One region of the Pseudoalteromonas sp. SG43-5 genome, then DNA from elsewhere that is predicted to be linked to it. Evidence: predicted binding sites of a transcription regulator. Region 1 holds the regulator's gene; the other holds the start of a gene.
What was found. Region 1 encodes MetJ, which represses methionine synthesis genes. Its sites were predicted from a motif close to TAGACGTCTAGACGTCTA; they were not measured.
Positions count from the first base shown of each region.

Region 1 (4,443 bases):
GTTCTGCGTGTCACCCGTTTTACACTGGTAAGCAAAAGATTTTAGACACTGGCGGCCGTGTTGATCGCTTCAACAAGCGCTTCGGTGCACTTAGCAGCAAGAAGTAATTATTGCTGTTTAGTTAAAAAAAGCACCTTAGGGTGCTTTTTTTGTGTCTAAAATTTACTACTTCTTATCTTATTTAGCTTGCTCGAGCTACATCACACCTTGCATAACTATTTCCTATTCTTATTCTGAGTATGCATAAACCTTTACAGACAAATGAATAGATATTCTCTATATTTTAAATAGTACAAATTTTAACTAGGTTGATAAAAGTAGCTAACGTGGGCTTATCTGTTTTTAAAGTAGTGTAGTAGGCTGTTATTTTAAGTTTATGATGATGTGTTAAACATACATTTTTTTAATATTTTAATAGACATAAACACACCTCAAAACTTACTTTTTTGGTGAATTTTTATTTATCAAATGTTTATATAATCCTGCAAAGTTACTGAAAAACCTCTTAAAATTAAAGGATATAGCATATAACAGGATAGACCTGATATTGCTTGGAATTTAAAAATAATAAGGGTATCGTACCCCAAGACTCCACCTCTCACTTTAACTTAAATTGCAGGATACCATCGCGTTATGTCTGACTTTCGTGAACAAGCACTACATTATCACTCACATCCCGTACCTGGTAAAATTAGCATTGAGCTAACAAAACCAGCTGAAACAGTTCAAGACTTAGCCCTAGCTTATAGCCCTGGCGTCGCTGAACCTGTACGTGAAATTGCCGCAGATCCTGCAAATGCATATAAATATACCGGTAAAGGTAACATGGTTGCGGTTATCACTAATGGTACTGCAATTTTGGGCTTGGGTAATTTAGGTCCTCTAGCGTCTAAACCCGTAATGGAAGGCAAGGCGTTATTGTTTAAACGTTTTGCAGGGCTTGATTCTATTGATATTGAAGTAAAGCACAAAACAACAGAAGACTTTATTAACACGGTGGCCAATATTGCTGACACATTCGGTGGTATTAACCTTGAAGATATTAAAGCACCAGAGTGTTTTGAAATTGAAAAAGCATTAATAGAGCGTTGTGGCATTCCTGTTTTTCATGATGATCAACACGGCACCGCCATTGTTACGGCTGCCGGCATGTTAAATGCACTAGAAGTACAAGGTAAATCAATTGAAGATGCAATAATTGTATGTTTAGGTGCAGGCGCTGCTGCAGTTGCGTGTATGGAACTGTTAATTAAGTGTGGTGCACTGCGTGAACACATTTATATGCTTGACCGCAAAGGTGTTATTCATACTCGTCGCGATGATTTAAATGAATATAAACAGCTTTTTGCTAACAATACCGATAAACGCACATTGCAAGATGTAATTGCAGATGCTGATGTGTTTGTTGGTGTTTCGGGTCCTAACTTGTTAGCTGCCGAAGATTTAAAACTAATGGCAGAAAAACCGGTCGTGTTTGCATGTTCAAACCCAGATCCAGAGATCGATCCTGCACTTGCTCACGGCGCACGCAACGATTTAATTATGGCAACAGGGCGCTCTGATTACCCTAACCAGGTTAACAATGTTTTATGTTTCCCGTTTATTTTCCGTGGTGCACTTGATGTACGTGCAAGCGCGATTAACGATGAAATGAAAATTGCTGCAGTTGAGGCTATTCGTAGTATTGCCAAAGAGCCTGTACCTGCAGAAGTTTTAAAAGCCGCAGGCGTAGATAAGCTAGAGTTTGGTGCGCAGTATATTATTCCAAAACCAATGGATCCGCGTTTACTACCGCGTATAGCTAAAGCTGTAGCACTTGCTGCGGTAGAGTCGGGTGTTGCGCAAATTGACTTGCCTGAAAACTATATGGCGTAATATATAACGCTTAAACAAAAAAACCTCAGCAATGCTGAGGTTTTTTGATTAAAAAGGTAACGATTTATTCTTCGTTTAAAATAGGCACTTCTAAACCCATTTCTTGCATTATCTTTTTAACTTCTTCTGGTACTTTTTCTGCGTTGTCTTTACGTAGGTCATCGTCATTTGGTAAAGGTTGGCCAGTAAATGCATGCAAAAACGCCTCACATAGCAATTCACTATTTGTTGCATGGCGAAGGTTGTTGATTTGACGACGCGTACGCTCATCCGTTAAAACTTTTAATACATTTAGTGGGATCGAAACGGTGATCTTTTTAACTTGCTCTGATTTTTTCCCGTGTTCTGCGTATGGGTGAATATACTCACCATTCCATTTAGCCATAAGATGTATCGTTGCCTCAGATTATTAATTTCTCACACGGTATAAAAAGCGTGTAAATATGCGTGAAATTCTATCGATTTAAAAAAGATAGTCAAATAATAGATACCGATCTATCTTAATAAGCCTATTTGGGATGTAAAAATAAGCTCACTTTTGTGAGCTAAAATGTGATACTAGCAAACGCCTTACCTAACTTTAGCCATCTAGAGCTTTAAAACCCTTTGACTTATTAAAACGGATAACTTACTCTTTTAGACGTCTAAACATCCAAATTAATCAGGTGACGAATATGAGCGAAAAAAACAAAGCGACCATTGCTGTACGTAACGGCGTTGATGCTGATAAACATCATGGTGCAGTGGTGCCGCCAATTTATTTATCAACGACTTATTCGTTTGCCGACTTTGATACTAAGCGTGAGTATGATTATGGCCGCAGTGGTAACCCTAATCGTGATATTTTAGCAGAGACGCTTGCTAAGCTTGAAGGTGGCGCTCGTGGCATAATTACGGCCACTGGTATGGCTGCCGTGCATTTAGCTACTCAGCTACTTAACAGTGACGACACGTTAGTAATTCCACATGATTGTTATGGTGGAAGCTATCGTTTATTTACATCGTTACAAAAACGCGGACTATTGAAGCTTGAAGTATTAGATTTAACAAAAGAAAAAAGCCTTCAACAAATTTTAGCAATTAAACCTAAGCTTATTTGGATAGAGACTCCAAGTAACCCAGTACTTCGTTTAACCGATATTAAAGCGGTTACCGATGTTGCTAAGCAATGCGGTGCATTGGTTGCCGCAGATAACACGTTTTTGTCTCCTGCCTTACAAAACCCTATTAAGTTTGGTGTAGATATTGTGGTGCATTCAACTACTAAATATATTAACGGGCACTCAGATGTAGTGGGCGGCGCTGTTATTGCTGCAACACAAGAGCTTGGTGATGAGCTTGCTTGGTGGGCAAATAATATTGGTATTACGGGCGCTCCTTTTGATAGTTATTTAACGCTTCGTGGTCTACGTACTTTAAATGTGCGCTTAAGGCAGCACCAAGAAAATGCGCTAGCAATAGCTGAGTACCTTGAAAGCTCCAATTTTGTAAGCCAAGTTTACTATCCTGGACTTGAGTCGCATCCTCAACATGAACTTGCTAAAGCACAACAACTTGGCTTTGGTGGCATGGTTAGTTTTGATATTAAAGGCGATATAAACGACGCGGCAGCATTTTTAACTAGCCTTAAAACGTTTAGTTTAGCTGAGTCACTAGGTGGCGTAGAGAGCTTAATTTGTCACCCTGCAACTATGACGCACGCAGGTATGGAGGCAAAGGCACGTTTAGAAGCGGGTGTGGGCGATACGCTTATTCGTATTTCGGTTGGGATTGAAGATATACACGATTTAATAGCTGACTTTGAACGAGTATTTGAACTTGTAAAACCAGGGCAAAATAAAAATGTTGGCCGTGTAGGCAAAGGTGCTGGCACTTCTGGTGGAAACGTTAAATTAAGTGCAGCCCGTCCAGCGCTTTGGTAATTAATACCAATCCGCAATAATACCTAATCAATTTGAGGGATTAAACCGCACGATAACATCGTTAAAAATTCCTAATATAGAACAACTAAATAACGAAATTTTTGCCTTGTTATCGATACGGTTTTCTTACCTCAAAATAGACAACTTAATTAAGCGAATTGGTATAAATATGGTCAATTGTGTACATAAATTTGGTGGTTCAAGCTTAAGCTCTAGTGAGCGCTATCAAAGCGTAGCTAAAATAATTATTGGGCATACTCAGCCGGGCGACTGTGTTGTGGTATCTGCTGCAGGTAAAACTACAGATACACTTGTGTCGTTGTGGCAAAGTTATCAACTGCAAGACACGCAAGCTGTCGCTGATATTTTACTGCAGTTAAATAACCATCAAAGCGATTTAATTGAGCAGTTATTACAAGCTGATTTAAAGCGCTGCGCACTTAGAACACTAAATACCGAGCTTAGTAATATTGCAGAACTTGCTCAAGCTGAGCAGCTAAAAGAGGCTGCGTTACTTGCGCATGGGGAACTGTGGTCAGCACGTTTACTCGCTACTTATTTACAGCAGTTAAATATTGAGGCGTGTGCTCAAGATGCCCGTAGTCTTTTTACCTTAAACGATGGTGAATTAATGCATGCGCAAAAT
Region 1 is NZ_JACJFA010000012.1:27,799-32,241, forward strand. Features, by position in the region: gene rpmE (50S ribosomal protein L31) at 1-107, shown strand, start outside; gene H5161_RS13075 (malic enzyme-like NAD(P)-binding protein) at 634-1,875, shown strand; gene metJ (met regulon transcriptional regulator MetJ) at 1,940-2,260, opposite strand; gene metB (cystathionine gamma-synthase) at 2,550-3,797, shown strand; gene metL (bifunctional aspartate kinase/homoserine dehydrogenase II) at 3,967-4,443, shown strand, end outside.

Region 2 (4,443 bases), on a different contig from region 1:
TTGAGTCCAACATGGCTTCGTCCATGTTTATATCAATAACCTGTGCGCCATTTTCTACTTGTTCGCGGGCCACTGTTAGCGCGGCTTCAAAGTCTTCTTCCATGATTAAACGTTTAAACATGGCAGAACCGGTTACATTGGTACGTTCGCCGACATTAGTAAATACTGCTATTTGTTGGGTCATGTTGGCTCCTTAATTTAAGTTACAGGCTTCAAGGCCTGATAAACGCATGCGTACTTCAAGCTCTGGCAATTGGCGTGGTTTAACGCCTGCTAAACCTTTTGCAAAAGCACGAATATGCGCAGGCGTGGTGCCACAACATCCACCTACTATATTAATAAAGCCCGATTTACCCCAATCGATAATTTCGGCTGCCATTTCAGGCGCTTCTAAGTCGTATTCACCAAACTCATTAGGCAAGCCCGCATTAGGGTGTACCGATGTAAAGGTTTCGCACACGCGCGAAAGCTCTTCTACATATTGGCGCAGTAAATCAGGGCCAAGCGCGCAGTTTAAACCAATCGAAATAGGCTTAATATGGCGAATAGAGTTATAAAATGCTTCGGTTGTTTGCCCAGAAAGCGTACGGCCAGAAGCGTCAGTAATAGTGCCCGAGATCATAACTGGTAATGTGCGCCCTGCTTGCTCAAAGGCTTCTTCTACGCCAAACGAGGCGGCTTTTGCATTAAGCGTGTCGAATATAGTTTCGATTAGTATTAAATCGGCGCCGCCTTCCATTAATGCAAGGGTAGACTCTACATACGCAGTAACTAGCTTATCAAAGGTGACATTTCGGTAACCCGGATCGTTTACGTCTGGCGAAATTGAACACGTTTTAGATGTCGGCCCTAAAACACCGGCTACATAGCGCGGTTTTTCTGGCGTTTTAGCCGTAAATTCATCGCAAATTGCGCGTGCTAATTTAGCCGACTCTAGGTTTATTTCACGGCTTAGGTTTGCCATGTCGTAATCTTCCATCGAAATAGTGGTCGAGTTAAACGTGTTGGTTTCGATAATATCGGCGCCCGCTGATAAAAAACCACGATGAATATCAGTGATTAAGTCGGGCTTGGTTAGGCTTAATAAATCGTTATTACCTTTAATTAATACATGCCAGTCTTTAAAACGCTCTCCGCGATAGTCTTCTTCTTCTAGCTTATGATCTTGGATCATGGTGCCCATTGCGCCATCTAAAATTAAAATGCGTTCTTTTAATGCGGCACTTATTTCGGCTTGCTTATTATTTGTAGGCGCGTTATTCGGCATAGTTGTTAGTCCTCACGTCTTGGCTAACTAAATTAATATCATACGGTGTGGTTTGGTACACGTAGTAATTTAACCAGTTCGAAAAAAGTAAAAAAGCATGGCTTTGCCACGTTTTTGAAGGTTGTTTGGTTGCATCGTCATCCGGAAAGTAATTTTCGGGCTTTGGTGCATTAGGGCTTTTTTTACAATCGCGCTCGTATTCTGCTTTTAGCGAGTCGGCGTCGTACTCTGGGTGGCCGGTTATAAACACTTGGCTACCCGATTTATTTTTAAGTAAGTAAGCCCCTACTCGCTCAGAACCTGCCAGTACAACGAGTTCTTCACAGGCGTTTATTTTATTTATATCAATATGGCCGTAGCGTGAGTGAGGTACCAAAAAGGTATCGTCGAATCCGCGAGTCAGTGCACCGTGATCAAAATAACACTGGTGAGTAAATACGCCACACAGTTTATCGTCTTTTAAATCGCGTTTTAAATTGTAACGGTGATATAACGCTGCATGCGCTGCCCAACACGAAAATAACGTAGAGGTAACGTGTTGCTCAGCCCAATCAATAATGACCTTTAGCTCATCCCAATACGCTACATCGTCGTATTCTAAATGGGCAAGTGGCGCACCGGTTACTATTAATGCATCGTAATTGTTGTCTTTAACCTCAGAAAAATAACGGTAGAAGGTATCAAGGTGCTCTTCTGAGTTGCTGCTACTGCGGTGAGTGTCGAGGCGCAGTAGTTCTACGTTTACTTGCAAAGGTGAGTTGGCAAGTAAGCGAATAAACTGAACTTCGGTTTCTACTTTATTAGGCATTAAGTTTAAAATAGCCAAACGCATTGGGCGTATTTCTTGCGTTTTTGCACGACTTTTTGGCATTACAAATACGTTTTCTTGACGTAAACGTGCAATTGCCGGCAACTCGTCTTTTACTGTAATTGGCATACTTTACTCCTGCTCATAAAAACCGAGGCTTAATTATGAACTGAAAGTAAAAAATATCAACCTCTAGATGTATAGATGTCCAAATGAAATTTATTCATGATTTTTTTAAGATTTACTAAAAGTTATAGATGAGAGGGAATGCATTTATATTGAAGTACTTTGTTTTAGTGAATTGAAATAGCGCTACTAAAATCAGTAGCGCTATTATAATTAAAAACGATAATTTACAGATAAATTAAGAGCGTAAATATCGCCTTCATTTGTATCAAAATATTGGTATTCAGCACTTACTTGCCAGCGTTGAGTTAGCCTAAAGTCAATGCCGGTTCCGTACGTTACGCCGCCTTCATCGTAGTTTTGCTCAGTTATTAGCGTAGAATTTGTATCTGTACCAGTTATTGATTCTGCAAGGTTTTTTAAGTCGCCTTCATTGTAACTTAATTTATTTCTACCATAGCCACCAAATAAAAACACATCAGCTCGAGATGAAATTGGATAATTAGCTTTTACAAATATACTTGTTTGCAAATCAAGGCTTGAATCGATTTCGCTCTTAATGAATTCTGAACTCAGCGAACCGTCCTGTGGGTTCTGAGTGTAAACAATTCCGTTTAGAGGCGTTGACTCATCATTTAACCCAAAACCTATACGCCCTTCTAATGCAAAGTAACGCGAAAACTGATATCCAAACCGGCCGTAAAGCGTTGTAAACTGTATGCTATCACTCTCGTATACATCAATTTGCGTAGACCCTATCCCTATTCCTTGGTAATAACCATTTACGTGGAGTATGTCTGCTTGGCTCGAAAATGAGTATAAACCTAAAAGTAATGCCCCTAACCTTGTAACTATTTTCATGTTCATTCCTTTAAACCTTTGTAATATTTAATAATGTGATGTTTAACAACAAACTAAGTGTGGCCTGCCTATATAACTTGCTTATACTTTACAGCTTGTAAATATACTGTACCACTTTTGTTAAAAATGAAATGTATTTGAACAATATAAAACAATAGATTACAGAATTTTACACAATAGAAATCCTGTAATAGTAGTGTTTTTAACGAGCAATCAAAACAAAGTACCGCTTAGGTAAGTGTATTGTTCTATACAGCATTCGTTGACTGTTTCACCCGTCAGCCACTACAATACAACATTGAAATTTTTATTATTATTTGAAGGCTTTCCTCCATGGTTTTACCTGATAAATTTATATTCTCGATGAGTCGAGTATCTAAGGTTGTGCCACCTAAGCGCACTATCTTAAAAGATATTTCGTTGCACTTTTTTCCTGGCGCTAAAATTGGTGTGCTTGGTTTAAACGGTTCTGGTAAATCTACGTTACTGCGTATTATGGCCGGTGTTGACCAAGATTTTGAAGGTGATGCACATCCTCAGCCTGGTACTAAAATTGGTTATTTACCGCAAGAACCTGTTTTAGACGAAAGTAAAACAGTACGTGAAACTGTTGAAGAAGCTGTTGGCGAAGTTAAACATGCACTTAAACGTCTTGACGAAGTGTATAACGAATACACCATGGAAGACGCTGACTTTGACGCACTTGCAAAAGAGCAAGGCGAGCTTGAAGCTGTTATTCAGGCGCACGATGGTCATAACATCGACAACGTTTTAGAACGCGCAGCTGATGCACTTCGCCTGCCAGAGTGGGATGCTAAAATTGAGCACCTTTCAGGTGGTGAGCGTCGCCGTGTTGCTATATGTCGATTATTACTTGAAAAACCAGACATGCTTATCCTTGATGAACCTACTAACCACTTGGATGCTGAGTCGGTTGCATGGTTAGAGCGCTTCTTACACGATTACGAAGGCACTGTTGTGGCTGTAACGCATGACCGTTACTTCCTTGATAATGTAGCTGGTTGGATATTAGAGCTTGACCGTGGTGAAGGTATTCCATGGGAAGGTAACTACTCTTCTTGGCTTGAACAAAAAGATGCGCGCTTACAGCAAGAACAAAAATCTGAAAAAGCACGTCAAAAATCAATTGCGCAAGAACTTGAATGGGTTCGTTCAAACCCTAAAGGTCGTCAAGCTAAGTCAAAAGCACGTATGGCTCAGTTTACTGAAATGCAGCAGTCTGATTACCAAAAACGTAACGAAACTAACGAGATGTTTATCCCACCTGGTCCGCGTTTAGGTGACCAAGTACTTGAAGTAACTAATCTTCGTAAGAGTTTTGGCGATCGAGTTTTAATTGATGACTTAAGCTTTAGCATGC
Region 2 is NZ_JACJFA010000005.1:160,688-165,130, reverse strand. Features, by position in the region: gene metH (methionine synthase) at 1-184, opposite strand, end outside; gene H5161_RS07575 (homocysteine S-methyltransferase family protein) at 194-1,267, opposite strand; gene metA (homoserine O-succinyltransferase) at 1,257-2,204, opposite strand; gene H5161_RS07565 (porin family protein) at 2,415-3,062, opposite strand; gene ettA (energy-dependent translational throttle protein EttA) at 3,396-4,443, shown strand, end outside.
Region 2: a site for MetJ is predicted at 2,269-2,286, ahead of metA (homoserine O-succinyltransferase). Genes of this name have one in related genera too.